DNA from 2 places in the Peribacillus sp. YIM B13482 genome. Region 2 is predicted to be linked to the other one. Evidence: predicted binding sites of a transcription regulator. Region 2 holds the regulator's gene; the other holds the start of a gene.

Region 1 (16,682 bases), on a different contig from region 2:
GGATGCTCCTTGAACGGATATGACACCAAGGAATATGGTCATGAATGCACCTAGTATCCCGATAGCAAAATTTCGGAGAAGTTGTGCCATCTGTGTCACTTTGTAATGTTCGGTCAATGTGCTGACAATGCTTAAAATCGCTGCAAAGAATAAAAGAGGGAGGACGACAAACTGGATCAAGATTCCGCTTGTATTCATTAAAAACATTAAGACCGGGTGAAAAAAAGCTGCTGATACAAGTCCTCCTGAAGCGGCAATTAAGGCCAAGAGTAAAGGGATGAGCGCCATTAAAAAGGAAATCATCAAATCTATCGTATCCTTTGTATATTCAATCGCCACATGAAAACTGTTAAGTGCCAAAATGATCAGCACCATATAAACGATTGCATAAGCGACCTTACTAACGGAGCTTTGTTCGAACGCGTTCTGCAAAGACTGCAGGAACATGCTGAAAACGGTTAATAAAATGAGTGAGCCCAGCAGCTTACCATTCACAAGCAGTTCATGAAAAATGAATTTTGTAATTCCCTTTATCCATTGGTCAAAGGAGAATTTCTTATCACCGCTTACAAAATCCATGAAGCTCCCCTTCTGGCTTTCCGGTAAGAACCCTCCATATTCCGTAACGATGTCATCCCAATATTGTTTGAGCTCATCGACACCCAGCCTGTCTATTTGGGCTTGTACCAATTCGGTCTGCATGATCGGCTCTTGATCGATTTCACCATTTTCAGGATTTTCGGCGGCTTGTCCAATAGATGTATGCAAAAAAAAGAGTAAAACGAATAGAATGGATAAGTAAGGCATCCGCTGCTTCATACATTCACCTCATTGACTAGTAGGAGTGATCCGTTAACTTGGGAGCATCTGTAAAATCGTTTCGATAATGACCGTCAAAATCGGAATCGCCATGGCAAGAATCAAGATTTTCCCGCTCAATTCTATTTTGGAAGCGAGCGACCCTTGCCCTGCATCTTTTGTAATTTGAGAAGCGAATTCAGCAATATAGGCAATTCCGATTATTTTTAAGATGGTCTCTAGATACACGCTATTTACATGTGCATTCACTGCAATTTTTTCTAACATTAAAATAATTTCGTATATTTTATCCGCTAAAAAAAGAAAAATGGAGCAGCCTACAAAAATGACGAGCAGGAATGCGAAATTTGGTTTTTGCTCTTTGACGATCAAGGCCAAAAAGGTGGCAACTAGGGCAATGGCCACGATTTTTATGATTTCAATCGCGAATCCCTCCCTTACTGAAATAGGAATACAGATTTAATTTTTTGAAATAAATCCTCCACTACAGAAGCTACCATGAATAAAATATAGATAAATCCGAAAAGTGTCACCCACTGGGCATATTCCTTCTTCCCAACCTGATCGAGTATTGTGTGAAGAAATGCCACAACTAGCCCCACACCTGCTATTTTAAATATGATGTCCACATCAATGCCCATTTTCATTCCCCCCACATATTCCTACATCAGCAAAATGATCAATAATAGCCCTGATAAAAAACCAAGACTTTTCATCATTTTTTCATACTTTACCTGTCGGTCGAGCGCATCGCTCTCTTCTCTTTCCAAGTGTGCCATCGTTAGCATGATTTGCTTTTGCTGATGATATTTATCGCTTCTTCCAAGCGTCTCCCCAAACTGTGAAAGTATCTCGAATTCCCCCTGTTTTAAAGCAAGGGATTGCCATATTTTCTTCAAACTATCAACCCATGCTTCTTTGACGGTGGTCTCACCTGACTCGAGTCGAGTTGCAAAGGTCTCGAAAAAGATGGATAAAGGTTTGGCCATCTGCTTAGACAGTTTCCTCGCTGCCTCTTTCAAAGGTGTATGACCATACATGATTTCAGCTTCGAGCGATTGCATGGCGACTTTCAGCTGTCTCAGTTGACGAGGCCTCATACTTAATTTTTTCGCAGCTTCGAAACCCGCCCATGTCGTTGCTATAATGATTATCGCTGCTCCAATTATCTTAAACATGCGGGTTCACACCTTCTCCCAAGAAAATAGGAACCCCCGCTGCATCAAGGACTTTATAGCTCCTTTTTCCGGATTTGCTTCTCTGTAATTCTATAAAACGTTCAAAGATGTTTTGCTTTAATATTTCGGCGATAAAAGGCCGCTTCTTAATTTCATCCAAAGTATGGCCATGTGTAGTTATCATGAGTTTAATACCTGCATTAACTGCTTCGAGCACAGCTTGTGTATCCTCAGCGCGGCCTATTTCATCCACGATCAATACATCCGGGGACATCGAACGGATCATCATCATCATCCCTTCCGCTTTAGGACATCCATCGAGCACATCCACCCTTGTTCCAAATTCAAGCTGCGGCACGCCATGAACACATCCGGCAATTTCTGAGCGCTCGTCCACTATTCCCACCTTTTGAGGGGGAATTCCCCGTTTTTCATTTCCACTGGATATCATTCTTGCAATATCACGCAATACGGTCGTTTTTCCTGTTTGCGGAGCACCGATCAACATTGTATGCTGCCATTCCCCATTATATAAATAAGATGTTAGCGGTTCAGCAGCACCTATTTTTTCACGTGCAATCCGAATATTGAATGAGGAAATGTCCCTGATCGCTTTGACCGACCCATTTTCCAGGATCACCTTGCCAGCAAGACCCACCCGGTGTCCGCCCGCTATAGTTATATATCCCCGCTTTAATTCTTCCTCAAGTGTATATAACGAAAATTGACCGATTTGATTCAATAATTGATCTGCATCCGAATGGGTCACTTCATAGGAAAAGAAGAAAGGTTCCCCACCCACAATGACCTCAAGCGGCCTTCCAACGCGAATCCGCAGCTCTTCCATCTTCTCGATCATCATCGGTGTCATGCTCCGGAGTTGCTCGTATAATTTTTTCGGTAAAAATGAAAGAATCGTTTCCATTTTGACAATCCTCCTGTATACACCACTTTCAATAAAATATATGCCGACCAGACCGTAATGATGACAGGCTAATAAAGAAACAGACCATTTATTGAACTTTTTTATATCCTTCGGAATCTAAAAAAAACCAAAAAAAGACCGAGAAATTAATCTCGATCTCAAGCTGTAGACAAATTCGAAGAAAGCGAGTTTGTCTAAGTTTTTTATGGCTTGTACAATTTGGACGTTGATTGGAAAGTAGGGCACTCTCTTTCCGCGGGCGGTCCGCCCTCGGCGCCATTGCTCCTGCGGGGTCTCCCTTGAACACACTTTTCCCGCAGGAGTCTCGTACCTTCCGTTACCAATCAACTTTGGTTTAACATTAAGATAGACCTACAGTCTTTTAAAATAGAAAAAAACTTGAGGTGATAAGGATTCTTTTTAAAACATGATTCTATTCAGCGGCATAAGCTTGAAATGATTACTTTAGACCGGCTGGTGCCAGCTTGTAAAATGGAGATTAAAGAGGGCTATCGTGAGTACAAATCACATATCCTTTTGTACAACTTGTTCATTTTTATCACAGTGTACAGAAAGTAAAGACCATCAGAAAGTAGTGACACGCCATATTTGGCAAGAAGAAGCAGATCATCTGCGTCATCATGAAGTCAAATCCAATAAAAAATCAAAAAGGTTTCGGAATGAGACCATTCCGAAACCTTTTTGTCTACAACTGAAACCGAGATATTAATCTCGGCCTTCTTTCATTTATGCACGTGATACGTAAGAGCCTTCATTTGTATTGATCAATAATTTGTCACCTTGGTTGATGAAGAATGGAACTTGAACCGAAAGGCCCGTCTCAAGTACGGCTGATTTCGTTCCGCCTGAAGATGTATCGCCTTTTATTCCCGGCTCAGTTTCCGCCACTTCCAGTTCTACAGTGTTTGGAAGCTCTACCCCAAGTGTTTCGGCTTGGAAAGTCATGATATGGACTTCCATATTTTCTTTAAGGAATTTCAATTCACGTTCAATGCTTGAAGCTGGCAGCTCGATTTGGTCATATGTTTCGTTATCCATGAATACATGGCTATCACCACTTGCATAAAGGTACTGCATCTTGCGGTTTTCGATATGTGCTTTAGCGACTTTTTCACCAGCACGGAATGTTTTCTCTTGGATTGAACCTGTACGAAGATTACGAAGTTTAGAACGTACAAAAGCTGCACCTTTACCAGGTTTAACATGTTGGAACTCAATAACCTGCCAAATTCCATTATCTACTTCAATCGTAACACCCGTGCGAAAATCGTTTACAGAAATCATAAATTTGTCCTCCTACATGTACATGTTTACAGAATGATTAACTCTTTCGTTGAATGAGTAAGTGCTTCGTTACCTTCAATTGTAACGATTGTATCATCTTCAATCCGAACTCCGCCAACACCCGGTAGGTAAATGCCCGGCTCGACGGTTACGGCCATACCTGGTTCTAAAATGATATCAGACCTTAAGGATAATGCAGGACCTTCATGGACTTCCAGACCGATTCCATGTCCAGTCGAATGTCCAAAATACTGCCCGAATCCCTTTTCTTCAATTAAATTACGAGTTAGTGCATCCGCTTCCCTGCCCGTCATCCCAGGTTTAATCCCAGCCATTCCGCGCAGTTGCGCTTCTAAAACAATGTCATAAATGTTAATAAGTTCTTCACTCGGCTTGCCAACTGCTAATGTCCGAGTTATGTCAGACACATACCCGTTATAGTATGCTCCGTAATCCAATGTGACAAAATCGCCTTTTTCAATGATTTTATCCGTAGCAACTCCATGCGGGAGAGCTGACCTTACGCCAGATGCTACGATAATATCAAAGGAAGAGGAAGTTGCCCCCTGTTTCCTCATAAAGAATTCAAGTTCATTGGATACATCCAGTTCTGAAATCCCTGGACGCATGTAATCCAGAATATGTGTAAAGGCAGCGTCAGCAATAGCAGCCGCTTCCTTTAATATCTTAATCTCTGATGAAGTCTTTATCAAGCGTAAATTCTCAATAACTCCAGACACCGGCAAAAGTTGTCCTTCAATGGCCGCTTCGTATGCCTTATATGTGGCAAAAGTCAGATGATCTTGCTCAAAGCCCAGTGTGCCGATCTTCATTTCTTTTACTTGCTTACCGACCTCTTCGGTGATGGTTCCTTTGTGCTGGACGATTTCATAGCCCGTAGCCTGCTTTCCTGCTTGTTCCACGTATCTGAAATCAGTGATGAATTTAGCTTCATTTTGGGAAATCAGGACGACGCCTGCACTTCCGGTAAAATTGGTCATGAATCGGCGGTTATATGTACTGGTGATCAATAAACCATCAATGCCCACCTTTTCCATTGAGGCTCTTAAGCGCATTAGTTTATTCATTTACTTTCTCCCCTTTGCAATCTTTGTGATCGCCTGCAACGCCAATTCATATCCGTGTATCCCCAAGCCGACAATCTGTCCCGCCGATACCGGCGCGGTCACCGATTCATGCCGAAAGCTTTCACGGGCATGTATGTTCGAAATATGCACTTCCACAACTGGAACATCAATTCCGGCTATTGCATCACGAATCGCATAGCTATAATGAGTAAAAGCTCCAGGATTAATGATAATCCCGTCGATCCCCTGATCCTCTGACCAATGGAGCTTGTCGATAATCGCCCCTTCATGGTTAGTTTGAAATGAGGTTAGTTCCACATTTAACCCTTGAGCTTGCTGATGTAATAGAGCTTCCACATCCGCAAGTGTCAAGGATCCATAATGCGCAGGTTCCCGCTTCCCCAAGCGATTTAAATTCGGACCATTGATTAGTAAGATTTTTGTCATCATCAAACACCTGCTCATCATTAAAAGAATGCTTTCCATGAACATTCTATCATAATTACAAATTGTCTTACTACTTTTTTACAACCAAGAAGCAATCAGCTTTCCGATTGCTTCTCGGCCTTGTTTTTTTGACGTAGATATTCCTGATGATCATATGATATGGAATACCCTACAAAAAGACCGTATAAAATAAAAATGCAGACACTGGTTATAATCGTATTTGACGACATTTTTGAAATGGTTGGCAAATCGGCGAACATCGGTTTCAGGACAAATACCAGCAAAACCCAGCAAACCACTCCAAAAAAAATACCCGAAAAGATACTCTTCATCCTTTTAAAAAGACTATAGTAGATAAAAGCGATCCCCACGGATAAAATTCCGAACAAAAGTATGGTCATTACCGTACCAAGCCAGTGATCGATCCAGACCATATTCGACCACGACGTAAGTATGAATTTTGGGCTAAACCCCATAAAATTAACATAATGGGCTATGATTCCAATTAAACTGGCTACAGCCCCCCCAACAAAACCGATAGCTAGTACATTGTAGATCGCACCTTGATTTTCCTGTTGAATTTGTCCATTTACATTAGAAGACATATCAAGCACCTCCGCTACGTAGTATGCCCTTTGTTAAATAGAACTATTTTTTTTTATTCTTAGGGAGGAGAATCACTAGAGGTTTTGTGATTTATTCTGTATGATTAAATCATAAATAATGTACTTTTTTCAGAGGAAAATACCCATCCTCTGTTGAAGTTTATAATGTACACAGGATACTACCTTCCTGTGATTCAACATTCATAAAGTAATTGCAGGGATAAAGCCGCCATTTAAATTTTGGAGACCGACTTTATCCCTTGTGATACTTGATAATAAACATGTTAGCACCCAAGAGAGAGCTACGTGAATAACTATTAGGTTGGTGTAGAAATGTCTGAGGTCCAAAAACCCGTTTATGGAGGGCAGGCTGTTGTGGAAGGCGTCATGTTTGGCGGTAAACATCACACAGTCACTGCGGTACGCCGCAAAGATTCAACGATTGTATATTATCATCTGCCGCGTGAAACGAAACCTGTTGTCAACCGCTTAAAAAAAGTACCGTTTCTAAGGGGTCTCGTATCACTGATACAGTCAAGTGCCATCGGTTCAAAACATCTGAACTTTTCCACTGAACAGTATGAAGAAGAAGAAGGGGAAAAGCGGGACGAAAAGAAAAAAGAAACTAAAGAATCTTCTAAATTAAGTGTATGGCTTGGAGTTGCCGTAATCGGTGTCCTTTCCTTCCTATTCGGGAAGCTGCTTTTCACTTTGATTCCCGTATTTCTTGCCGAATTGACAAGACCCATCTTCAGCGGCCATATGGCCCAGGTTTTAATCGAAAGCTTGTTCAAGTTGATATTATTGCTGGTATACATTTACTTAGTATCCATGACTCCATTGATCAAGCGGGTCTTTCAGTATCACGGTGCAGAGCATAAGGTGATCAATTGCTTTGAAAGCGGAAAAGAATTGACCGTAGCAAATGTGCAGGCAAGTTCACGCCTTCATTATCGCTGTGGCAGCAGCTTTATTTTATTTACAGTCATTGTTGGCATGTTTGTCTATATGCTTGTTCCAATCGATCCATTATGGCTCCGTGTCGTGGATCGCGTTTTGCTTATCCCCGTAGTGCTTGGCATAGCCTTCGAGGTATTGCAGTTGACCAACAAAGTAAGAGATATTCCAATTCTGCGTTACCTTGGCTATCCTGGCCTTTGGCTTCAGTTATTGACAACCAAAGCCCCTACCGACGATCAAGTCGAAGTTGCATTGGCATCCTTCCATGAACTGTTGAGGATGGAAAAAAAGACCGAAAAAGGTTTAGAATCCGATGTTATTGTGTAAAACACCTATACACATTTTGATGATGAAAAGTCATATACTAAATTAAGGGAATAATCTTCATTAATTTCTAGTATTTTACATGGGTAATGTTTAAAATAAGCAAAAAATGCTTATGATGCTCTTAAGGAGGTGTCTTTGTTGAAACGTTTCATATCTTTCATGATATACGGAATCATTGCCCTCGGAGTCCTCGGACTAATGAGCCGACTATTTAATGACCCGATTGGCTTTTTTAGAAACATTCTCATAATAGCCATTGTCGCAGGGATTATTTATATGATTTATACCGGATTAACAAAGGGAAAACCAGTAAAAAAAGAGCAGCAAGCATTCCGAAAGGCTGCACGCCAATCGAAAAAAAGGCTAAAAAACCGAACTTCGAAAAAGGATAATGTGGCTAGCTTTTCTGCAGCAAAATCATCAAAAAAAATAAAAGTGAGAAAGAAAACGGATAGTCACTTAACCGTCATTGAAGGAAAAAAGAATAAAAAGAAAAATCGGGCTTCTTTTTAAGAGCCCGATTTTTTATGATTATTAATATGACCATCTCTTAAGGAATTCTTTCGTACACTGTCTGCCCTGATTCATCAATTCTCCCTTTTTTTCATCATTCAGATTGAAATCCATTGCAGATATTCCCCTCATCGGGATAAATACAATATTCTGGACGTGTTTCTTGGAAATATAACGTGCATCATGGGCATCTTTCATCGTTTTGAATAGTGCGGAGAACAATTCAAGCGCATTATCCACCACATGCGGTTTCCATATCTCATCGACACTTAGTCGCAAGCCTATGACCGGCCGTTCCTTTCTTACATGATCTGAATTGAATAACCACATTGGAAAATTGCTTAACACACCTCCATCAACAAAAAGGACCCTGCTTTTTCCGACATCAAGTTTGACTGGCTCAAAGAAATAGGGGATGCTACAACTCATTCTTACTGCCTTTGCCACTGGAAAAGTCATCGGATCAATTCCATAGTTAGATAAATCATCAGGCAGTACCACCAATTTCCCATGTGTAATGTCAGAGGTTATGATACGGAGAGATTTCGGCCGAACATCCTTAAAGGTGACTACATTCCTTTCGGCAAGTTTAGCGGCAATCCATGCTTCCAAAGCGTCACCTTTATAAAGGCCCAGTTTCCAGTATAAAAGGAGCCACTTGGCAAGCGGGATAGGCAAAAGACCACGCCTTTTATCCAGCATGCCGATTAAATCTATATCAAGAAAAAGCTGTTCCATTTCTTTTCCTGTGTACCCAGCGGCTACGAAAGCTGCAATTATGGAACCTGCACTTGTACCGGCTGTCCTATGGAATACAAATCCTCGCTCCTCTAATTCCTGCAGGGCACCCACTAAACCGTAGCCTTTTATCCCACCTCCGGAAAAAACGCCGTCAATAATCATAGCTGCCCTCCCCTAATCCGGTCTTTACATTTCTAAGCAGGATTAGAGCGATTTATGACAGTTTTATATGGAAAATGCCTTCATCAGGTAAAATACTGAATTTCCGCTTTAGGGAAAAATTCCGCTATATACCCACGAATGGTCGTTTCCAGTTCTGCGGCTTCTTCGGTTTGGTAAACATATTTGCCAATTCCATATCGGCCCCATTTATATTTGCGCTTCGTTTCGTCCAGTTCCAATTTTGTTTTCGGATAGTTTTTTTGAATTACTTTTTTAGCAGGGCCCGTAAATCGATGCTGGATTAGTTCAAAAGTCAAGTCAGGGATATCCACCCCTTTTAACGCCTCACTTAACCGTTCGAATAATTCATGGTAGCCCTCCTTCCATGCTTCATGACGATATATTGGAGCTACGATAAAACCTAAGGGATACCCGGCACCTGCCACTTTACGTGCCGCTTCCATTCTTTCCTCGAAACTCGAAGTTCCGGGCTCGAAATTCTTTATTACGTAACGTGAATTTATACTGAACCGAAATCTCGTTTTTCCATTATGTTCAGCATCCAACAGGTGGTCGACATGATGAAATTTAGTTACGAACCTTAAAACCCCATATTCACTTTTTCCAAAATACTCTATAGCCCTTTTTAACGAATGTGTCAAATGATCAATTCCAACGATATCTGACGTACAGGCCGCCTCAAAACGAGTAATATCAGGCTTTCTCTCATTGATATATTTTTCAGCTGCCTCAAAAATCTCCTCGAGATTCACATATGTCCTAATGTATGGCTTTGTTCCGAGTGTCGTCTGTAAATAACAATAATGACAATGCCCCATACATCCGGTAGCAAGAGGGATGGCATATTCAGCAGATGGCTTTGAAGAATCGAATTTCAATGTTTTTCTGATGCCCACCACAAGCGTCGACTTGGCGACACGATATTTTTGCTGATCATTTTCTCCAGGAAGATCCCTAATTTGGTTATGTGATGTTGTCTCACGGATTTCAATATTCAAATCCTCGAATTTCTTTTTCAATTCCCGGCCAAGCGGGTATTCCAATGCCCTAGGCTCGATATATACTAACTGTGGCATAAATGGTTTCATTTCGTTCTCCATTCTTTTATGGATTTGTTCATACTTTCAATCGAACTAGACAATCTTATTAATAAGGATAGTTTTTCTTTATTCTGTTATCCTCATGATTGTTTTTAATTGGAAATCCAAATGAAGGAGATGCAAAATGGCTAATAAACGAGAATTCTTGACAAACGGGATGGGGAAACAAACGATTACCGTCCAAACAGATAATAAATATCCTAATCCTAGGAATATCCCTGGAGACTCGGTCGATGAATTTTCGGTATTGAAGGATGGAAACCAATACCTGGCCGAAAAGGAAATAGGCCAACAAAATGAAAATGGTTGAATGAACTTAAAAGAGAAAGCCGGATTCGGCTTTCTCTTTTAATAAGTTTAAAATCTACTCGCCCGATCTATTTAAAAAAAAGCCGTTAAGATTAGCTTTTCAGCACACTTAACGACTTCCCTTCTAATAGCTTATAGCCCACATTTTAATTGTGCTCCGCAATTCGTGCAAGTATTACATCCGCCCATTTCCTGGACTTCGCCTTTACGGCAGACCGGGCAAGTATTGCCCACTTCCGACCCAATCGTAACATTCGTCGAACGCAGTTCATTTATCGTATCGACCAATACGACTTTTTTCTTTACTTCCACATCTGTCAATTCGTCCATTTCAAGCTGCTCGTCCATTTGGTTTTCTTCCGCTTTGAGCGTGAGAACCTGACTGTCACGGCTGCCATCCACATATACTGTACCGCCTTTTGCTCCGCCTTTATATAGACGTTCATATACTTTTTCAACTTGTTCGACAGTATATCCTTTTGGAGCATTGACCGTTTTACTGATCGAGCTGTCAATCCAGCGTTGAATGATACATTGAACATCTGCATGGGCTTCAGGAGCTAATTCCATAGCGGAAATGAACCATTTTGGAAGCTCTTCTGGATCAGCTTCTGGATGACGGTCCAAGTATTCCTGAACAATATCAGCCTTAACTTCAATGAATTTGCCAAGACGGCCACTGCGGAAATACGTGAAGGAAAAATATGGTTCAAGACCTGTTGATACCCCAACCATCGTTCCTGTGCTTCCTGTAGGAGCCACTGTCAATAAATGAGAGTTACGGATGCCATATGCAGCAACGCTTTCCCTGATATCTTCCGGCATTTTTTCCATAAATCCAGTTTGTGTGAAACGTGTTCTAAGCTCATCGGTTTCTTTATCCGTTGATCCGATCAGGAACGGGAAACTGCCTTTTTCTTTAGCAAGTTCCACGGATGCCTTATAAGCTGTAGTCGCAATCGTTTCAAACACCTTGTCAACCAGAATATTTCCTTCTTCAGATCCGTATTCCGTTTCACAGTAGATCAACAGGTCATGCAGACCCATTACACCAAGTCCAACCCGTCGCTCGCCCAGTGCCTGTTTTTTGTTTTCATCCAAGAAATAAGGAGTTGCGTCAATGACATTGTCCTGCATACGCACACCGACTTCGACGGTCTGCTTAAGTTTCTCGAAATTAACGGTTTTGCTATCTTTATCAGCCATTTCAGCCAAATTGACAGCAGCAAGGTTACATACTGAATATGGGGCCAATGGCTGTTCGCCACATGGGTTCGTAGCTACGACCTGTTGACCGTAGGCTTTGGCGTTTGTCATTTCATTAGCATTATCGATAAAGAAAATACCTGGTTCTGCAGAGTATGTTGCACAAATGTTTATTAAGTTCCAAAGTTCTTTAGCTCGGATTTTACGGTAAACACGGACTTTGTGCCCCATTTCCTCCCATTTACGAACATCACCGACTTTATGCCATTCTTGATTATAAGTAGCCATTTCTTCGGCATCATAGCTTTCAACATCAGGAAAACGCAATTCGTATTCCGCATCTTGTTCTGCCGCTTCCATAAATTCCTTTGTCAAGCATATCGAGATGTTGGCGCCCGTAAGAAATTCAGAATTATGGACACTGTACGTTCCGCCTGTACGGATCTTTTCCTCTGCATCCCTAATGATTTTTTCGCTAAATCCACCTAGACCGGGAATTTCCTTATAGTTGATGATTCCTTGATACATAGCCGTTTCCTGTTCGGTGTGCGGCGTGAATTTCAATTTATCCGTTGCATATTTCTTGATTGCTTCATCTTTAGTGTTTTCCACTAGGTATCGAAGGATCCTTGGATTTTGCATTTTAGAAATGATGAATTCTGCAATATCCGGATGCCAATCAGCCAGCATGATCATTTGTGCACCTCGTCTGCTACCGCCCTGTTCAACAAGATGCGTCAATTTCGCGATATCATCAAGCCATGATACTGAACCAGAGGATTTTCCATTAACCCCTTTGGCCAAAGTGTTTCTTGGACGCAGTGTCGATCCGTTCGTACCCACTCCGCCTCCGCGGCTCATGATTTCCATCACTTGTTTCCTATGTTCTGAAATCCCCTCACGTGAATCCGGTACGAATGGCATCACATAGCAGTTGAAATAAGTAACATCCGTATTGGAACCCGCACCATATAATACGCGTCCTGCCGGAACAAAATTAAGGTTCTTTAGTTCTTCATAGAATTTATTGAACCATTCCGTTCTTTTTTCTTCCGTGGTTTCCACTGAAGCCAAGCCCGTTGCATTACGTTTCGCAATTTGTTCATAGTATATTTCAAGCGGCTTTTCGATAATATCCAGCGGACGGTTTACAATCCCCGTCTCCACTTCTTCCGGATTATCCAATACGCCACGGAATTCTTCATCCACCAATACTTTGGCTTTTTTCGTTTCCCAATCTATTTCAACGATGTAACCGAGACCCCTTGCCGGGAATTTCGGATCTTCCTTAATCGTCAACACTACGAAATCGCCTGCCGAGAGTGTGATTTTTTCAGTATCCTTAAAAGAATAGCGGTCAAGCATGACTAGACGGGACACGCCCTTATGCGCCATTTTCATATCAGCAGTTACAGGGTGAACCTGGGGAAATAAAGAAATATCCTTATTCAACCTTTCTAGATCAACCTTTAAAGCTTCTTTTATTACAACCGACATAATTCCCTCTCCTTTATATGTTTCAAGATCCGTTCTTGCTGCCGCAAATCTATATGTAGCCTTACATGTCCGTTTCGCTTAACAAGTACCCTAAATTTATCATAGCGAAACCCAAAAATCAACATATAGTGTCGCATTAAATATTTCAACTACTATATATTGTGTTTGTTTTGAATAACATTTAATTTTGTCAAACGATAAATCAATTAATATAGTTAGCAAAAGGGAGGAAAATGTCGATTTATAATAATTTTTCATCAGATTTCAATTAATTTGGACCTTGCTTTTTCCCCATGCCTTTTAGGGCTTATCCCTGCAAGGAATAGCTTATTTGGTCAAACAAATCTGAAAAAACTTTTTTATTATCCACTTTAATTATCCTGCTTTTTCTATCTCATGAAATTCCATTCATCGCTTTCATATTTGCTTTCTGCAATGGCCTTCACTTCCTGCAATTGCTTTTCAGTTAGGACGTATGGCTCTAACTCGATCGAAAGTCCTTCGGCAAAACCTTTTTCAAAAGCTTCTTTCGCTTCAGGGATGGTAACCTTTCTTCCGGCAATGTCATTTATGGCCACAGCTTTATTTTTTAAGCTTTTTTGCATTCTCTCCTTAACCCTGTCATTTGAGAATTTAAATACGCTAAAGAGCTTATCATCATCAAGTTCAAGCAAAATGGAACCGTGCTGAAGGATGACGCCCTTTTGCCTGGTTTGAGCGCTGCCAGCGACCTTCCTGCCCTCGACGACCAGTTCATACCAGCTTGGAGCATCAAAGCAGACGGAAGACCTGGGCGTTTTTAAAGCTGCTTTTTCCTGATCGGTTCTAGGCACGGCAAAATAAGCATCCAATCCCAGATTCCTGAACCCCATTAATATTCCTTCAGAAATGACACGATATGCTTCAGTAACGGTAGTTGGCATCCCCGGATAGGATTCTGGAACGATTACACTATAAGTCAATTCATGCTCGTGCAGTACCGCTCGTCCTCCTGTTGGTCTGCGAACAAAACCAAGGCCCTGCCTTTTGACCTCTTCCATATCGATTTCCGCTTCTGCCTTTTGAAAATAACCAATCGACAATGTCGCTGGGTCCCAACCGTAAAAGCGTATGATTGGCGGAATTTCCCCTTTGCTTTGCCAGTTTAGCAGTGCTTCGTCCAGCGCCATATTAAACGCCGGTGAACAATATCCAGAATCTATAAAACCCCATTTTTCTTTAGTCATCCTTACCCCTCGTTTCAATAGACTGTTTTTCAATACCCCACAAAAAACTCACATGTAGTAGTTTAACAGACTTTAACACTCTAAAAAAGAAAGTGCTATCAAGTCGATGAAGAATTTGATGAAAATTCTTTTTGATTATTGGGTAAAGCAATTATATAATAAAGATTGTCTGTATTCGTTAAGGTAGAAGGGAGTTTTTATGTTTGGAAATATTATATACACTGCTCATCATCTTAGGAGTGGTTATTGCGTATTCACTTTTTAATTGGTACCGCCAGCGTAAAATCGTTAAAACATTAACACAGGACGAATTTATCGCTAACTACAGAAAAGTGCAGCTAATCGATGTGCGGGAACCGAATGATTTCGATAATGGTCATATCTTAGGCGCAAGAAACATCCCTATGACGCAAATGAAAACCCGCTTGGTCGAAATTAGGCCGGACAAGCCTGTATATTTGTACGCTCAAAGCGAAATCATCAGCGGAAGAGCTGCAGCCATGCTATACAAAAAGGGCTACAGGGAACTTTTTCACTTAAAGGGCGGTTTCAAGATGTGGACCGGGAAAATCAAAGCAAAGAAATAAGACCCCATCTCCGCATGGGCTCTTTTAAATTAAAAAGCCTTCATATGCATCATGCGGGCTCTAGGAAAATGAAAGTTAACTGTTCGACTTTAATGAATTCTTACATAAACATGAAAAATCCCCGCCGGCAGGCAGGGATTTTTTTCGTGTAAGCTATCAGTCTATGCTTGATAACGCAGAATAGGTTTTCTTGCAGCAAGAGTTTCATCAAGCCGCTTAATAACGGTTGTATGCGGAGCTTCCTGAACGATTTCCGGGGTTTCTTCCGCTTCCTTGGCAATCTGGATCATTGCATCGATGAATGCATCCAGCGTTTCTTTTGACTCGGTTTCAGTCGGTTCTATCATCATTCCTTCTTCCACGTTCAACGGGAAGTAAATGGTTGGAGGATGATACCCGAAATCCAGCAATCTTTTTGCTATATCGAGGGTCCTTACCCCTAATTTCTTTTGCCTGCGTCCGCTTAATACGAATTCATGCTTACAATGACGATTATATGGTAAGTCAAAAAATGGTTCCAACCTACGCATCATATAATTGGCATTGATGACCGCATTCTCTGTGACGGCTTTAAGGCCATCAGGACCCATTGAACGAATGTACGTATAAGCTCTAACATTTATCCCGAAGTTCCCATAGTATGGTTTTACCCTGCCAATGGATTGCGGGCGATCATAATCAAGAACGAATTGCTCATCTTGTTTAACAACAAGCGGTTTAGGCAAGTAGGGAATCAAATCCGACTTTACCCCTACAGGGCCGGAACCCGGACCGCCGCCGCCATGCGGACCTGTGAATGTTTTATGGAGATTTAAGTGAACCACATCAAAGCCCATATCACCCGGGCGTGCTTTTGATAGGACTGCATTCAGATTGGCTCCGTCATAGTAAAGCTTCCCACCGGCATCATGGACAAGTTGTGCCATTTCCAAAATGTTCTCTTCAAACAATCCCAATGTATTGGGGTTCGTCAGCATCAAGGCCGCCGTATCCGGTCCGACAACACGCTTTAAATCTTCAAGGTCGACTAACCCATTTTCATCGGACTTCACTGTAATCGTTTCAAGTCCGGCAACAGTCGCAGATGCAGGATTCGTACCGTGTGCAGAATCAGGTACAATCACTTTCGTCCGTTCTGTATCGCCATTCGCTTCGTGAAAAGCGCGAATCATCATCAACCCTGTCCATTCACCGTGTGCACCTGCTGCAGGTTGTAATGTCACTAGATCCATCCCTGTGATTTCCGTTAAATGTTCCTGCAAATCAAATAATAGTTCCAAGGCTCCCTGGACTGTAGTCGGGTCTTGATATGGATGGATATGGGCGAAACCGTTAAAGCGTGCCACATTTTCATTTATTTTCGGATTATATTTCATCGTGCATGAACCCAGCGGATAAAAACCCGAATCCACCCCATGATTCCGTTTGGAAAGTGCTGTATAGTGACGCATGATATCCAGTTCGGACACCTCAGGAAGCTCTGCCTCTACTTCACGGATGTAGTCGGCAGGAAGAATTTCTTCGAGCGGAATAGTTGCAACATCCATTTCTGGCAGACTGTACCCGATTCGACCGGAAGTGCTGATTTCAAAAATGAGTGATTGATCTTGATTATTCATGTTGATCCCCCAATTCCTGCGCAAGTGCATCGATTTCTTCTTTTGTT
Region 2 (16,682 bases):
TTATTGGCGGATGGGAATATAGATCGCGTAAAGCTGGGGTCGATAATATTCCATGATCAGGAAAAGAGATTGCTATTGAATGGCATCGTTCACCCTGCCGTCAGGAATTGGATGCGCCTCAAAACGGAAGAGGCACTCGCTGCAGGGGAAGAAACGGTATTCATGGATATTCCGCTCTTATTTGAAAGTAAGCTGACATTCATGGTGGAAAAGACGCTTTTGATATATGTCGATGAACAAGTTCAATTGGAACGTTTAATGAACAGGAATGGTCTATCTGAGAAGGATGCGCTTGCCAGGATCCATTCTCAGATGCCCTTGGCTGATAAAAAGGCTTTAGCGGATGCCGTCATCGATAATAATGGGGACATTAAGGAAACGAAGAAGCAGGTGAAGGCCCTGCTTAGCGAATGGCATGTCATATAGTTGTGATAAAAGGAAGAAATCTTCGGGTTTCTTCCTTTTGTGTTGAAAAAATAAAACAATCCGCATTTTTATTAGCACATTTCAATCTAATTATGTTATACTAATTACATGTGAGAGGTAATAAGTATAACATTAATATTTTCAGGAGGGTCCGAACAATGAATTCAAGAATAGCAATTAACGGATTTGGGAGAATTGGAAGAATGGTTTTCCGAAAGGCCATATTAGATGAGGGTTTGGACATTGTTGCCATTAATGCAAGCTATCCTGCTGAAACTTTAGCACACTTACTAAAGTATGATACGATACATGGTAAATTCGACGGTATCATTATAGCGGAAGATGATTCACTTGTAGTGAATGGCCGCCGAGTACAATTGATAAATAACCGCGATCCAAAGCTATTGCCTTGGAAAGAGATGAACATAGATATTGTAATTGAAGCTACTGGAAAATTCAATGATCGTTCTAAAGCGGCTCTTCATTTAGAGGCAGGGGCAAAAAGGGTGATTTTATCAGCACCAGGTAAAAATGAAGACGTTACCATTGTCATGGGCGTCAATCAGGAAGTTCTGGAAATTGACAAGCATTTTGTCATATCCAATGCATCTTGTACAACTAACTGTCTTGGACCGGTTGCAAAAGTGCTTGATGAGAAATTCGGCATTAACAATGGTTTAATGACAACGATACATTCTTATACAAATGATCAAAATAATATCGACAACCCGCACAAAGACTTAAGACGTGCTCGTGCCGCTGCGGAAAGCATCATTCCTACGACCACAGGAGCTGCAAAAGCGATCTCATTGGTGTTGCCTCAATTAAAAGGCAAGCTTCACGGAATGGCGATACGCGTACCGACACCTAATGTGTCCCTAGTCGACCTTGTTGTGGATTTAAACTGTGATGTCACGATTGATGAAGTGAATCAAGCGTTCATCGACGCTTCAGAAAATGAACTTAAAGGAATCATGGAATTCACGATGGAACCTTTGGTTTCCAGTGATTTCAAAACTAATCCTCACTCTGCCATCATCGATGGTTTGACAACGATGATGATTGGTGACAGGAAAGTTAAAGTCCTGGCTTGGTATGATAATGAGTGGGGTTACTCCAACCGGGTAGTGGACCTTGTAAAATTAGTTGCATCCGAGTTGAAAAAAACCTCCGAAGTTGAATTATCAGTAAAATAATGAAAAAATCGAGCCTGCTAAATTTTTTAGCGGGCCCAGTTTGTAGACAAAAAGGTTTCGGAATGGTCACATTCCGAAACCTTTTTGATTTTTTATTGGATTTGAAGCAGTTAGAGAGAATAGTGACCCAGCGCATACCATGCTTTTCCTTTGCATCTGCGGAAACTCTCCTGGTTTTCGAACTTTCTGGAATTCACTGGTTCAACCAGAGGCTCTAAGATATGACGATCATGCGTATCGTCCCCGACAAAAATGCATTGAAGTTCGATGCTGCATGAAACGAATAGGCAAACTTGTTTTGTTCGTTCATCTTTCACATAGTAGCTACTCTTCAGGATTAGTTGAACTGTCCTTAATCCCCTTGTTCTCTGCCTTAAATAGACTATAGGTAAAAGGATTCTATCTTAAAACAAAGTTGATTGGAGCGGGTGTTCGAGGCTCCTTTCGGGAAAAGCGCGTCAAAGGGAGACCCCACAGGCGCAATGGCGGACCGCCCGCGGAAAGCGAGTGCCCCACGTTCCAATAAACGGCCAAATATTAAAAACATAAAAAACAGTAGACAAACTCAATTATTATCGAGTTTGTCTATCTGCTAAATTTTTTTAGCAGACTATTTTTAATTCATTGATCATCAATTTCTGGCTGCCTTATGGCGCTGAATAAACACACGAAAACAGAATTTGCCCCACATTGGGACCTCCCCCATATCTTTATTACATAAAAAGTTTATCTATCCAAAAATTCAATTTGGAGTTGCAAAAAAAATTTAAACCATATATACTATGAATCGTGAACTTCTTCAAAAGCGGTTTGCATGATGGCTACTTAAAGGGTTAGGACCTCTTTGGACTAACTTTCCCCCGTGGTAGTTATCAGACTTATTTTTTAATCATGGTAAGGGGGAAGCTTAATATGGAAACTGCTTACACTATGGAAACTATGGGTAGACATGTAATTTCTGAACTTTGGGGTTGTGACTTTGAGAAACTGAACAATATCGATTTGATTGAAAAGATTTTTGTTGATGCTGCTTTAAAATCAGGTGCAGAGGTACGAGAAGTTGCCTTTCACAAGTTTGCTCCACAAGGAGTTAGTGGGGTTGTCATCATTTCTGAATCACACTTAACGATTCACAGTTTTCCTGAACACGGCTATGCCAGCATTGATGTCTATACATGCGGTAACTTGGATCCGAATATTGCGGCAGATTATATTGCAGAAGCTTTGAATGCGCAAACACGCGAGAACATAGAATTACCACGTGGATTAGGTCCTGTACAAATGAAAAAAGCCAATATAAGTGCCCTATAAAAAACACGTATACACAGAGATGCCATGGGTGCATCTCTTTTTTAATGCAATGAATCAGATCTTGCTTCAATTTATAAGGGGAAGTATCCCAGTGCACAAAGACTTTGATAACGGTGCTTCTAGTGCGTGACAAAAAGTGCCTGCTGCTGGAAGTTACACTTTTTACTTGTACTGGCCGTTCCTTTTAATATAAGATTAAGATAGAAAAGTAATTCCTTGGGGAACATTTAGATAGGGGAGTCCTACATAAAATACGGAGCTGATAATGATGAAATGCCCATCATGTCAATATAACGGAACAAGAGTGCTCGATTCCAGGCCAGTCGATGAAAGTAAATCGATTCGACGACGCCGTGAATGTGAGGCATGTGGTTTTCGATTCACGACATTTGAAAAGGTGGAGGAAACACCGCTCATTGTAGTGAAAAAAGGCGGTACACGGGAAGAGTTCAGTCGTGATAAAATCCTGCGTGGCTTAATCAGGGCTTGCGAAAAACGTCCGGTTCCCTTGAAAGAACTAGAGCAAATTACCAGTTATGTAGAAAAAGAACTACGCAACCAGGGCATATCGGAAGTGAAAAGCGACAGTGTCGGCGAAATGGTGATGGACAAGCTGGCAGAAGTCGATGAGGTTGCCTATGTTAGATTCGCATCCGTCTATCGACAATTTAAAGATATCAATGTCTTTATCGATGAATTGAAAGATTTAATAAATAAAGAAAGAAAGTAGAGCTGAAGATTTACTTTGGCTCTTTTTTCACTACATCTTTTGAAAGGTTTGAATGGAGATGTCAATGCATTGGCAAGAATTGCTCCCAGCTGATTCATATTTGGTCTCATCTGCGGGGCTGCTTCATGATTATGATCGGAAAATACTTACCCGACTTTATCAACCTCTTATTGGACCTATCTGTATTAGCCTATATATGACGTTATGGAGTGAGTTGGAGGAAAACAGGCTATGGTCGGAAACCTCCTCACATTATCAATTAATGAATACAATCGGCCTTAAGTTAGGTGATATTTACGAAGCCCGGCTTTTACTTGAGGGAATCGGTTTGTTGAATGTATATAAGAAATCGAAAAATGAGACAAAGGAATTTATCTATGAGATAAATCCGCCGCTTTCCCCCCAACAGTTCTTCACGGATGGAATGCTGAATATTTATTTATACAAAAAGATCGGTAAAGCACAATTCAACCGGTTAAAGAGATTCTTTTGTGATGATCATATCTTAACGGATCAATATGAAGGTGTGACTAAATCTTTTGCGGAGGTATTCTCATCAGATCATTTGGACTCTTTATATGTAACGGATGAAGCAAAAAACGAATGGAACCCCATTCCTGATCAGCAATATATCGACCGGACGGATGGCGTCGAGCCTTCGGGATTTGACAACTTATTCGATTTTGAACTTTTATTAGCCGGGATGAAATCTTCGATCGTACCGAAAAAGGCCTTTACCCCGAAAATTAAAAGTACGATTGCCAAACTTGCTTTTTTATATGGCATTGATCCGCTTGAAATGCAAAAACTAGTAATGGATGCCGTTTCATTGGATGATGAGATCGATGAGGAAATGCTCAGGAAGGCGGCAAGGGACTGGTATCAGATCGAACGGCAGGCAGACATGCCTTCCCTGGTCAATCGGGTGCAGCCGATTCGTGAACGGACCCAAAAAGAAGAACCGAAAACACAGGAACAAGAGCTAATCCGGCATTTGGAGACGATATCCCCACGGGAGCGGCTAATGCAATTGTCCGGCGGCGCAGAGCCATCAAGCGGTGATTTGAAAGTGGTGGAGGGCGTGATGATCAACCAAAAGCTGAATCCTGGTGTCGTCAATGTCTTGATTGAATATGTCATGCTCAAAACGGATATGAAGTTCACGAAGGGCTATGTGGAAAAATTGGCAGGCCATTGGGCACGGCTGAAGGTCTCCACCGTCATCGAGGCGATGGAACTAGCTAAAAATGAACACCGGAAATATCAGGACTGGGCTCAAGGGAGCAGGAATGCTGCGAAGGGCGGCCGGAAAAAGACGATACGGGAAGAAGTGGTTCCGGAGTGGCTTGAGAAAAAAGAAGAAGCACAGCAAGAGCAGAATGCGGATCAGCCCGAATTGAATGCCCAGAAACGTGAGCTTCAGGAAAAATGGAAGCAGTGGAAAGCAGGAGGTGAAATGAACGATGGAAAAGATTAATAGATCCCTGAATAAATTGGCCAATACAAACCAATTTCAACAGCGTTATGAAAAGCTGAAACAGGAGATTTTTGAAGATGAACAGGTGCGGTTATTTTTGAATGCCAACAGTTCGACGGTCACGGAAGACATGATCGAAAAAAACTTGGGGAAGCTTTATGAGTTCACTTCACAAAGCAATAAGTGCGATAAATGTCCAAGCTTGGACGGCTGCATCAATATGATGCAGGGGTATTATCCCAAATTGGTCGTTCAAGGGAAGGCCCTGAATCTGCATTATGAAATCTGCCCGCGGAAATTGGCAGAGGATGAAAAGCGGAAACGTGAAAAATTGATCCGCAGCCTTTACGTGCCGAAGGATATTTTAAAGGCGACCATTGATGACTTCACTCAAACGGATGATCAAAACAAACGCTTAGGTGTTTTAAGTAAAGCGATGTCGTTCATTATGGAGTATGAACCAGGCAAAAGGCAAAAAGGCTTATATATATATGGTAAATTCGGTGTTGGGAAAACGTATTTATTAGGTGCGATTGCCAATGAACTTGCAGAAAGGCAAATTTCCTCCCTTATTGTCTATGTACCTGACTACTTGAGGGAACTTAAGGGTTCGATAGGTGACAATACGGTCAATGAAAAAATTGAGATGGTGAAAACGGCACCGATCCTCATGCTGGATGATATTGGAGCGGAGTCCATGACAAGCTGGGGACGCGATGAGGTTTTTGGCCCGATTTTGCAATTTAGAATGCTGGAAAACCTTCCGACGTTTTTCACTTCGAATTTTGACATGAATGGCCTGGAGAATCACCTGACCTTTTCACAGCGTGGTGAAAAGGAAGAAGTGAAGGCGGCCAGGGTACTGGAAAGAATTCAATATTTAGCGGAGCCGGTCAAGCTTGATGGCGTGAATCGGAGAAGATGAAGAAAAGTGGTCTCTTAATGGAGGTCACTTTTTTCTTCTTACAAGGTCCATCCCACTTCTAAACACGTCCCCATCCCCATATACATGAAAAAAGAAGCAAGGGGGAAGGGGGGATGTCGTAGTGCAAATTTCGTTTCAAAACGATTCAGAGGCATTGAAATTACTGGATTTCGTTTCTGTCCATCCACTGGGGGCAGAATTTCAAGCATACATTCGATTTCTTCCGCAACAAGGCATGCATGTGGATATGACGGAGTCTTCAGGTGATAAGTGGCTAATTCTGCTTCGTGATGCATTTCATTCTTTTTTATTGGAAGAAAAGACGCTTCCTGTTCTGGAGCAAATAATAGTCGGTAAATTTTTTTATCGGGAACGGGAAGAAATAGAAGCCATCATTGAAATTGCATCATCAATCATCGAGGTGGAAAGAGCCAGGAATCAAGAGGAAGCATTCAGTACGGAGAAACGATTGATTGAGGAAGGACTTCAAAGCATCTTGGCTGGAAAGGTATCTTTTTCATTCGATTCTTTTACGACCTTCCGTTTAAAATCATTTCAGCAAACTTTGGAAAAGTATGTCGTCAAGGCGATTGATGAATATAAGCTAGAACAGGACTATCAAAATTTCATTGCCACTCTCCGTGATTGCCTTCATGGGCAGGAGTCGAAATTAAGAAAGCTTCACTTGGTCAACCGGGATGGTTTTCATTTCTATGATCAGAAATTCAGCAAACTCGACCGTCCAAAAATCAATAGTATGATCGACAGGAGGCTTCTTGCCAAAAGTTCACTTTTTCTCGATACGGTGATACTTGCCCCGCTTTTATCGATTGCTCCTGAAAACTTGTGCATCTATACCGATGACAAGGAAGAAGGGCTGATTCAGACCATTTCAAGGATTTTCGAAGAACGGGCGACCGTCCTGCCGCTTTCGTCCTTTTCAAATGCATTTGAATAATCTTTCTTCGTAAAAAGAAAATTAACCTTGATTTTCACTGTATAACAAATTATAATTTCCTACATACTATTAAAAAACTAAAAGTTATGATGAGGACAAGGGTATTCTAGTCGCCGATTATCAGAGAGGGGAGCCAACAGGCTGTAAGCTTCCTATTCGCATGGAACACTTACCACCTTTAAACTTCGGCTCGGAAAGCAGGCATTTTGCGAATATGAGCTGACGGGAAGCTGCCGTTACCAAGTTACAAGTGCCGTTTTGCCGTGAAAAGCAAGATGGAACGAGGGTGGAACCGCGGGTTAATGATATTTATTACTAAGCTCGTCCCTGTTTTATACAGGGGCGGGCTTTTTGTGTTGTAATGGAATCAAAAACCCTTAATTTGTTTGAACAATAAGAAGGAGTGAAACGGAATGTCTGAATTACTGAAAATATCTTTTCCTGACGGAGCTGTCAAGGAGTTTGCTAAAGGCACAACAACTGAAGAAATCGCTGCATCCATCAGTCCTGGTTTAAGGAAAAAATCCATTGCTGGAAAATTCAATGGTGAATTATATGATTTGAAACGCCCGATTGAACAAGACGGCACAATCGAAATCGTAACACAGGACGTAGCGGATGCTCTTGAAATATTGCGTCACAGTACAGCACACTTGATGGCACAAGCGATCAAACGTTTGTACAAAAACGCCAAATTCGGTGTAGGGCCAGTCATTGAGGGCGGTTTTTACTACGATATGGATCTGGAGGAATCATTGACTCCTGAAGACCTGCCATTGATTGAAAAAGAAATGAAGAAAATCGTCAACGAAAACTTGGAAATTTCCCGCATCGAAGTGAGTCGTGATGAGGCCATTTCCCGTTTTAAAGAAATAGGCGACGAGTATAAACTGGAGTTGATCGATGCGATTCCAGCCGATCAGCAAGTAACGCTCTATGAGCAAGGGGAATTCTTTGACCTTTGCCGTGGAATTCACGTTCCATCAACCGGAAAAATCAAAGAATTTAAGCTATTGAGCATCGCTGGTGCATACTGGAGAGGCGATAGCAAAAACAAAATGCTTCAGCGCATTTACGGAACGGCTTTCTATAAAAAAGAAGATTTAGCCGAACACCTGCGTTTCCTCGAAGAAGCGAAGGAACGTGACCACCGTAAAATCGGTAAAGAATTGAACTTGTTCATGAGCTCACAAAAAGTGGGACAAGGATTGCCGATGTGGTTGCCAAAAGGCGCGACCATCCGCCGGACAATCGAAAGGTATATCGTGGATAAGGAAGAACGCCTTGGTTACGACCATGTCTACACACCTGTAATGGGAAGCGTGGACCTTTATAAAACTTCTGGACACTGGGATCATTACCAGGACGGCATGTTCCCTGTCATGGAAATGGAAAACGAACAGCTTGTCCTGCGTCCGATGAACTGTCCGCATCACATGATGGTCTATAAAAACAGTATCCACAGCTACCGCGAACTGCCAATCCGGATTGCCGAGCTTGGTTTGATGCACCGCTATGAAATGTCAGGTGCCCTTTCCGGCCTTCAACGTGTACGTGGGATGACATTGAATGACGCGCACATATTCGTCCGTCCAGATCAAATCAAAGAAGAGTTCAAGCGTGTTGTGAACCTGGTTCAGGAAGTATATAAAGATTTCGATATCAAGGATTATTCATTCCGTCTGTCATATCGCGATCCGCAGGATACAGAAAAATATTTCGATGATGATTCCATGTGGGAAAAAGCACAAAGCATGTTAAAAGGTGCTATGGATGAACTTGGTCTTGATTATTTTGAAGCGGAAGGTGAAGCGGCATTCTACGGTCCTAAGCTTGATGTCCAGGTTCGTACTGCCTTAGGGAAAGATGAAACGCTTTCCACTGTTCAGCTTGACTTTTTGCTCCCTGAACGTTTTGATCTTAATTATGTCGGTGAAGACGGCAAGCAGCACCGTCCGGTTGTAATCCACCGCGGGGTCGTTTCCACAATGGAACGTTTCGTCGCTTACTTGATCGAAGAATACAAGGGAGCATTCCCGACTTGGCTGGCACCTATCCAAGCACAAGTGATTCCGGTCTCACCTGAAGTGCACCTGGATTATGCGAAAGAAGTGCAGGAAAAACTTAAAGCGCAAGGCATTCGTGTCAACCTGGATACACGTGACGAGAAAATCGGTTATAAAATCCGTGAAGCACAAATGCAAAAAATCCCGTATATGCTGGTTGTTGGAGACAATGAAGCCAAAGAAGGCAGTGTGAATGTACGAAAATACGGTGAACAAAAATCGGAAACAATCGCTTTTGAAGATTTTGTTGCGGCGATTAAAGCGGAAGTAAGCCGTTAACAGCAAAAGGGGGGCACATATCGTTGTGTCCCTCTTTTTAATTAAGGCATGATAAAATGAAACCATCATGTGAATATATGTCCGGCAATGAAAAGGAGGGTCAGCATGAAAAAGAAATTTTCTTATCTATTTGGGCCAACATTCCTTGCCATCATCATCTTATTGTTATTGGATGGTTATCGGCAATATGCGATTGTCCCGGTCCTGATTTTTTGGATAGCTCTATATTCTTGGGACACCATTGAGAAAAGGAAAAAGGCGAAAGAAAACTCTTAACATTTGATGGTTCTATCCGTATGGCCTGTAAAAAAAGAGGGAGTGGAAGAGATGGAAATTCGAAAGGCTACGGGGCAAGATGCAGGGAAATTGGCAGCTCTGATCAATCATGTTGAAGATTCCGGGTTCATGTTGTACAACCCGGGGGAAAGAAAAGCAACGGAGAGTAAATTGGAGAGGCAAATCGAGCAAATTGAAAATAACCCCCGCTCCGTTTTCCTCGTTGCAGCAAGCGGCGACGACTTGATAGGGTATCTCATCTTATTGGGCAATAATCTTAGCAGAACAAAGCATTCTGCCATAATTGTTATCGGCATCTCCGAACAAGAGAGAGGAAAAGGAGTCGGTACGAAGCTGTTTCAACAAATGGAGGAGCAAGCACTTGAATATGAAATCCGGCGCCTTGAATTGACCGTTATTGCCAACAATGAACCGGCACTTTCCCTTTATAAAAAGATGGGTTTTGAACTAGAAGGAACGAAACGGGACTCATTATTTTTCGATGAAAGCTATCATGACGAATACTATTTGTCTAAATTACTTTAAAAAACGTATTGTCAAATAACAGAATGTCTGATAATATTAATTTTGTTGTGAAAAACGTATAAAATAGCATTTGACAAGTCATCAGTGTTTATGATATATTTCTAAAGTGAATTGAATACGTGTTTGAGGAAAAGAAGAAGCACCCGCTTCTCACCTGGTTGACGCAAGCAATGCAGTTAACAGGTCATGATTTGATTATTTGGATCTTTCTGAATGAGTCTATCAGTGTGGGTGCAGCATGCATCCACACTTTTTTATTATGATTAAATCCTGTAAGCGAGTTGTGAGCGTGACCGAATTGATTCAAATATTCGTATTCGCCAATATCTTTGGAGGTGGCTAACTATTAGTAAAGACGCGATGGTAAACGAGGGCATCCGAGCCCGTGAAGTTCGTCTTATTGACCAAAACGGAGAACAACTTGGAATTAAAACGAAATTCGAAGCATTGGAAATTGCCGCTCGTGTAAATCTTGATCTAGTTTTAGTTGCTGCAAATGCAAAGCCTCCGGTAGCCCGGATCATGGACTACGGAAAACACCGCTTCGAGCAGCAAAAGAAAGACAAGGAAGCACGTAAAAATCAAAAGGTCATCAGTCTTAAAGAGGTTCGTTTGAGCCCGACGATTGAAGAACATGATTTCAATACGAAGCTTCGCAACGGTATTAAATTCCTTGAAAAAGGCGATAAGGTAAAAGCTTCTATCCGATTCAAAGGACGTGCCATTACACATAAGGAAATTGGTCAACGTGTACTCGTTCGTTTTTCTGAAGCATGTAAAGAAGTGGCTACAATCGAGCAACATCCAAAAATGGACGGACGCAGCATGTTCATTATCTTAGCACCAAAAGCTGAAAAGTAATTGTAAAGTAATTTGTAATGAGGAGGAATACCTTATGCCTAAAATGAAAACTCACCGCGGATCTGCTAAACGTTTCAAAAAGACTGGATCCGGCAAACTTAAGCGTTCTAACGCTTACACAAGCCATTTATTTGCTAACAAATCTACTAAGCAAAAGCGTAAGCTTCGCAAAGCTAGCCTTGTAAGCAAAGGTGACTTCAAACGTATTCGTCATATGCTAGACAATATTAAATAAGTTCGATTTATCGAGTTAAATAGGAGGGAAATAACATGCCACGTGTAAAAGGCGGTACTGTTACTCGCAAACGTCGTAAAAAGGTAATAAAATTAGCTAAAGGTTACTATGGCGCGAAACATATTCTTTTCAAAGTAGCTAACCAACAAGTAATGAAGTCAGGAAACTATGCTTTCCGTGACCGTCGTCAGAAAAAACGTGATTTCCGCAAACTTTGGATCACTCGTATCAACGCTGCAGCACGCATCAACGGTCTTTCTTACAGCCGTTTAATGCATGGTCTAAAGCTTGCTGGTATCGAAGTGAACCGCAAAATGCTTGCAGATCTTGCTGTTGCTGACGAACAAGCTTTTGCTCAATTAGCAACTGCTGCTAAACAACAATTAGACAAATAAGTCTCACTGATATCAGCCACTCTCTTTTCAAGAGGGTGGCTTTTTACATAGTTAAAGGAGGAGATGAGGATGCAAGTAGCATGGTTCATTGTAGCTTATGTGATCATCACGAACATCATCGGTTTTGCCATAATGGGAGTAGACAAAAGGAAAGCGCGTAATCGGGAATACCGGATCAGCGAAAAGACACTTTGGTTTTGGGCGGTTATAGGTGGAGGAACAGGGTCATTTCTGGGGATGAAGCATTTCCGCCATAAGACGAAGCATGCCGCTTTCAAGTGGGGCCTGCCGATATTGATGATTATTCAAATAGGCTTATTGATTAAGATATTCATACAATGGTAATATGTAGCCCGTATGATGTATATGCTTGTAGAAGCAGCAAAGAGTAGCTGGAGGGAGAGCATGAATGATAAACTGACACTTGTGATGAGCTACGTTCAATCTGGCAGCGTGTTTGCACCGTTGATATTTATCACTTTTCATCTATTAAGGCAATTTTTATTCATTCCCGTCATTGTAGTTTGCATGTCCGGCGGAGTTTTATTCGGGGCAGCTTTAGGAACCATATATTCCGTAATCGGTTTGACGTTGTCCAGTATGGCCTTTTATTTCGTGATCGGCAAATTTCCGAAAACAAAGGATAAGCTGCTGCGCCTTAAGAATAAGCTGTTTGGAAACCGAAAGCTAAACAGCCGGCAAATTGCAGTACTGAGACTAATACCATTCATACATTTTTATCTTTTGTCGCTTTGCTTATTGGAATCCAATAAAGGATTGAAAAACTATTTTTATCTATCCTTCATGACTAATATCCCCGTAGCCTTCGTATACACGGTTTTTGGCCACTATATTGCAGATTTCAGTCCGACTCTGATCGTCATTATTTTATTATCATTGACCTTATTGCTATATTTATTGAGGGAGAAGCAGACGGTCGTACCATGGAAGGAATTTTTCCGTTCACATGATTAATATGGAGCCTTGAGTTCGTTTCTCAAGGCTCTTCATAACGCGCGGTATTTTTCACTATTCCAAAAATTCCTTAACTGGGCTTTTCCAATCAATGACGGCATCCGGATATTGTTTTTTTATGGCTGCCTCGATTTTTAAAAAGTCATTTCGCTTCAAGCCTTTCAGGCCTGCCACTTTTTTCGGCCATATGAAGATGGAGATGACTTCAAAGGAGCGTTCCGTCGTACCTAAATACTTTTCCCCTTCAAACATCACCCCGTTGTATGTCAGTAAAAAATTCTTTCGTATATTGGCTGTATCATCGAGCAAAAAGAATTTTTTCTGTTCATGTGCCAGCTCTAATTTTCTTTTCGGATTAAATAGGTATTTGATGACTGTATATATTAAGAAGATGATGAGAGCCAAAATAATGAACCGCATGATCAATACCATGGAGCTACCTCCCTAAACAGAGTGATTCCCTTCATTTACGTATGGGTTTTTAATAAGTTTCATTTATTTGATATAATTTAAAGGAAGACGATAGAAAGTAGTGATGATAATGAACATAGGTAAATTATTGGACATGCAGGCGGCTTTAGATGAGCATATACAATCCAAGCATGATTTGGGTGCTGAAGACTTGGTGGAACGTAAGATACTTGCCCTTTTAGTGGAGCTTGGCGAGCTGGCTAATGAAACGAGATGTTTTAAATTCTGGAGTCTAAAAGGCCCCTCTGATAAAGAAACGATTTTAGCTGAATATGTGGATGGCATTCATTTCATTTTGTCACTCGGGATCGAACGGGGATTCGTGCCGGAAGTCCCATCTTCCCTCAAGGTGCAGCATAGGGATTTGACAGCTCAATTTACTGCCATTTACGGCTACATCAGTGAATTTCGCACGCAATTGACAGAGTCATCTTTCCAAAAGGTTTTTGCTGAGTATTTGCATTTAGGGGAGTTGCTTGGATTTTCGGCAGTGGATGTGGAAAAAGCATATGTAAGTAAAAATGAAGTGAACTATGAACGGCAAAAGCAAGGCTACTGATTGTTAATGCAATCGATTTTCTGTATAATTATTCTTATAATGTAATTAATAGGGAGGTAAAAGCATGGTTCAATTAGATGAAACGTTAAGAATGCTGCGGGATTTAACGGATGCTAAGGGCATTGCAGGAAATGAAAGTGAAGTAAGAAAAGTGATGACCGAATACATAACACCATTTGCTGATGAAATATCGACAGATGGCCTGGGAAGTTTGATTGCGAAGAAAACGGGAGATGCAAACGGTCCGAAAATCGTCGTTACGGGGCATATGGACGAAGTCGGTTTCATGATTACCCAAATTGATGATAAAGGATTTTTGCGTTTTCAGCCGGTAGGAGGCTGGTGGTCACAGGTCATGCTGGCCCAACGCGTGACGATCGTTACAAGTAAAGGTGATGTAACTGGCATTATCGGTTCCAAGCCGCCACATATCCTGTCAGCGGAGGCGAGGAAAAAGCCGATTGATATTAAGGATATGTTTATTGATATTGGTGCAACAAGCAAAGAAGAAGTTAGCGAATGGGGTGTGAAGCCAGGGGATATGGTTGTGCCATATTTTGAATTCACGGTCATGAATAATGAAAAGATGCTGCTTGCCAAAGCCTGGGACAATCGAATTGGCTGTGCAATTGCCATTGATGTGCTTAAACAGCTGAAAGATTGCGACCATCCTAATGTAATTTATGGAATTGGTGCGGTGCAAGAAGAGGTCGGCCTGCGTGGTTCTAAAACATCCACATTCAAAATTCAGCCGGATATCGGTTTTGCCGTCGATGTCGGCATAGCTGGTGATACACCGGGGGTATCCGATAAAGAAGCGATGAGTAAGATGGGTGAAGGTCCGCAAATCGTCATCTATGATTCGTCGATGGTGGCGCATAAGGGATTACGCGATTTCGTCACCGACACGGCTGATGAAATGAATATTCCTTATCAATATGAATCGATTCCGGGTGGTGGGACGGATGCCGGCTCCATCCATTTGACGGCAAATGGAGTACCTGCTCTGGCGATCACGATTGCCACACGCTACATTCATTCACACGCAGCAATGCTTCACAGGGATGATTATGAGAATGCCGTTAAGCTCATTGTCGAAGTGATCAAACGCCTGGACCGTGAAGCGGTAGATCGGATCATTTACGAGTAAGAGAGTGAAATATGAAAATGGAGAGGGCCTAATTAGGTCCTCTCCATTTTTTCCTCATTTCTATTTATCTTCGACGATTATATAGACCGCTTTGATTGGCCCATGGACGCCGACGACAAGATCCATTTCGATATCGGCGGAATTGCTCGGTCCTGTTATGAAATTAATGCAGGAAGGAACGATTTCGCCCCGGGTTACTTTCGAACGAATGGCCGCCGCAGCCTGGGTCATTCGCGGAACGATAGTGCTTTTTGGAATGATGGAAACATGGCAGGAAGGAAGGAAGCTGATGGAACGGCCGTGGTCCTTGTCGCTGAACAAGACGACGGTCGCTGATTCAGCTAGTGTCATTTCACTGAATGTGATTCCAATGTTAGCACTCTCGGCTTTCTCGATATTTTCTTTCCCTGCTTGGTGATCCCATACATGGACATCTTTTTCCTTTAAGATATCCTCTAACTTATAGGCAGAAAATCGATCGTCCTTAGGGATGATCAAGGGGCCATTTCCAAGTTCCTCGATCACCTGTTTTAAACACTGCATCACTTGCTTGGAGTCGGTAAGGTGAAACTGAGTATGTACCCGTTTACATTGCTCCTCCAATTCCGCGACAAGATCATTTGGTGTCGCATGTTTCAAAACTTCTTTTTGGGGGGCATGCTTCCATACGGGAACGGAAATGCCTTCCGTAATAGGAGCCCTTCCCAGGTTTTTGGCTATATTGTTTAAAAATGTCCCTTCATTGTGGATGGTTCCATTCATGATGGTTTCCCTCCTGTTTCCCGATTTTTGAACCAGTCCCGAAAGCTCTCTTTCCCTGGAGCAGGGAACTCGCGGCTTTCTGTCCAAGTTTTGAGTGGTCCCGGTCCTTTTGAGATGATATCCCCAGTTTTAAAAGGAGACATCGCTGATGGGGCCATTTTGGAACCGAACTTATAAAGCATAGGCGAGGCCGCACCGATTCCAAAAGCCTTCATGGCCATCTTTTCTGTAAATGGAGCCATTTTTTCCTTTTCAACGATGACTTCACGATGCTTCCTCAGTAAATCGTGGAGAGGGATCTTTACCGGGCAGGCATCAGTACAGGCAGCACAAAGAGTTGAGGCATACGGCAGCTCCTTGAAATCATCATACCCTCCGAGCAAGGGTGAAAGCACAGCACCGATTGGTCCAGGATATATTGAACCATATGAATGGCCGCCAACCTGGCGATAGACCGGGCATACATTTATACAGGCAGCACAGCGAATGCATTGAAGAACGGATTGAAATTCAGTTCCTAAAATGGAGGATCGTCCATTATCTACGATCACAAGGTGGAATTCCTCAGGTCCGTCTACATCGCCTTCATCACGCGGACCGGTAAGTGTGGTGATGTAACTGGTCAATCTTTGACCGACAGCGCTTCTTGTCAATAAACTGACAAGGACTTCGAATTCATCGAATGTAGGCACAAGCCGTTCCATTCCCATCACGGTGATTTGCGTTTTTGGAAGGGCAGTGACCAAATCGGCGTTTCCTTCATTCGTCACCAAACCGATCGAGCCCGATTCCGCAATCGCAAAGTTGCAGCCGGTAATTCCCACATCGGCGTTTAAGAAATCTTTCCGGAGAATGCCCCGGACATGGGCGGTTAGCTCTTCCGGTTTTTCGGTTTGCGTATACGCAAGCTTCTCTTTAAAAACATCTCTTATCTGTTCTTTATTTTTATGGAGAGCAGGTGCCACGATATGGGAAGGGGGATCATGATCATCCACTTGTAAAATGTATTCACCAAGGTCCGTTTCAACGACATCGAGGCCAACTGCTTCCAAAGTTGCATTCAAATTGATCTCTTCCGTGACCA

The links. The regulator NrdR, encoded in region 2, represses ribonucleotide reductase genes. The targets are predictions, from matches to a motif close to AACACNATATATNGTGTT.
Region 1: ACFX4L_RS03035 (vitamin B12-dependent ribonucleotide reductase) is a predicted target of NrdR. The motif match lies at 13,352-13,369, and genes of this name have one in related genera.

The regions. Positions count from the first base shown of each region.
Region 1 is NZ_JBHZPF010000003.1:17,750-34,431, reverse strand. Features, by position in the region: gene spoIIIAE (stage III sporulation protein AE) at 1-819, opposite strand, end outside; gene spoIIIAD (stage III sporulation protein AD) at 853-1,233, opposite strand; gene spoIIIAC (stage III sporulation protein AC) at 1,257-1,460, opposite strand; gene spoIIIAB (stage III sporulation protein SpoIIIAB) at 1,482-1,997, opposite strand; gene spoIIIAA (stage III sporulation protein AA) at 1,990-2,922, opposite strand; gene efp (elongation factor P) at 3,670-4,227, opposite strand; gene ACFX4L_RS03075 (M24 family metallopeptidase) at 4,254-5,315, opposite strand; gene aroQ (type II 3-dehydroquinate dehydratase) at 5,316-5,762, opposite strand; gene ACFX4L_RS03065 (YqhR family membrane protein) at 5,858-6,367, opposite strand; gene ACFX4L_RS03060 (DUF1385 domain-containing protein) at 6,701-7,654, shown strand; gene ACFX4L_RS03055 (SA1362 family protein) at 7,793-8,167, shown strand; gene ACFX4L_RS03050 (patatin-like phospholipase family protein) at 8,189-9,070, opposite strand; gene splB (spore photoproduct lyase) at 9,154-10,179, opposite strand; gene ACFX4L_RS03040 (hypothetical protein) at 10,316-10,501, shown strand; gene ACFX4L_RS03035 (vitamin B12-dependent ribonucleotide reductase) at 10,633-13,203, opposite strand; gene ACFX4L_RS03030 (lipoate--protein ligase family protein) at 13,593-14,429, opposite strand; gene ACFX4L_RS03025 (rhodanese-like domain-containing protein) at 14,633-15,016, shown strand; gene gcvPB (aminomethyl-transferring glycine dehydrogenase subunit GcvPB) at 15,178-16,635, opposite strand; gene gcvPA (aminomethyl-transferring glycine dehydrogenase subunit GcvPA) at 16,628-16,682, opposite strand, start outside.
Region 2 is NZ_JBHZPF010000002.1:117,209-133,890, reverse strand. Features, by position in the region: gene coaE (dephospho-CoA kinase) at 1-426, shown strand, start outside; gene ACFX4L_RS02195 (glyceraldehyde-3-phosphate dehydrogenase) at 585-1,622, shown strand; partial or broken gene ACFX4L_RS02190 (IS5/IS1182 family transposase) at 1,817-2,018, opposite strand; gene speD (adenosylmethionine decarboxylase) at 2,553-2,933, shown strand; gene nrdR (transcriptional regulator NrdR) at 3,202-3,663, shown strand; gene ACFX4L_RS02175 (replication initiation and membrane attachment family protein) at 3,728-5,140, shown strand; gene dnaI (primosomal protein DnaI) at 5,127-6,065, shown strand; gene ytxC (sporulation protein YtxC) at 6,187-7,023, shown strand; gene thrS (threonine--tRNA ligase) at 7,437-9,368, shown strand; gene ACFX4L_RS02155 (hypothetical protein) at 9,474-9,644, shown strand; gene ACFX4L_RS02150 (GNAT family N-acetyltransferase) at 9,696-10,190, shown strand; ribosomal protein L20 leader region at 10,316-10,452, shown strand; gene infC (translation initiation factor IF-3) at 10,551-11,051, shown strand; gene rpmI (50S ribosomal protein L35) at 11,086-11,286, shown strand; gene rplT (50S ribosomal protein L20) at 11,322-11,681, shown strand; gene ACFX4L_RS02130 (DUF1294 domain-containing protein) at 11,751-12,026, shown strand; gene ACFX4L_RS02125 (TVP38/TMEM64 family protein) at 12,087-12,656, shown strand; gene ACFX4L_RS02120 (hypothetical protein) at 12,711-13,088, opposite strand; gene ACFX4L_RS02115 (dUTP diphosphatase) at 13,198-13,686, shown strand; gene ACFX4L_RS02110 (M42 family metallopeptidase) at 13,751-14,836, shown strand; gene ACFX4L_RS02105 (LutC/YkgG family protein) at 14,897-15,601, opposite strand; gene ACFX4L_RS02100 (LutB/LldF family L-lactate oxidation iron-sulfur protein) at 15,595-16,682, opposite strand, start outside.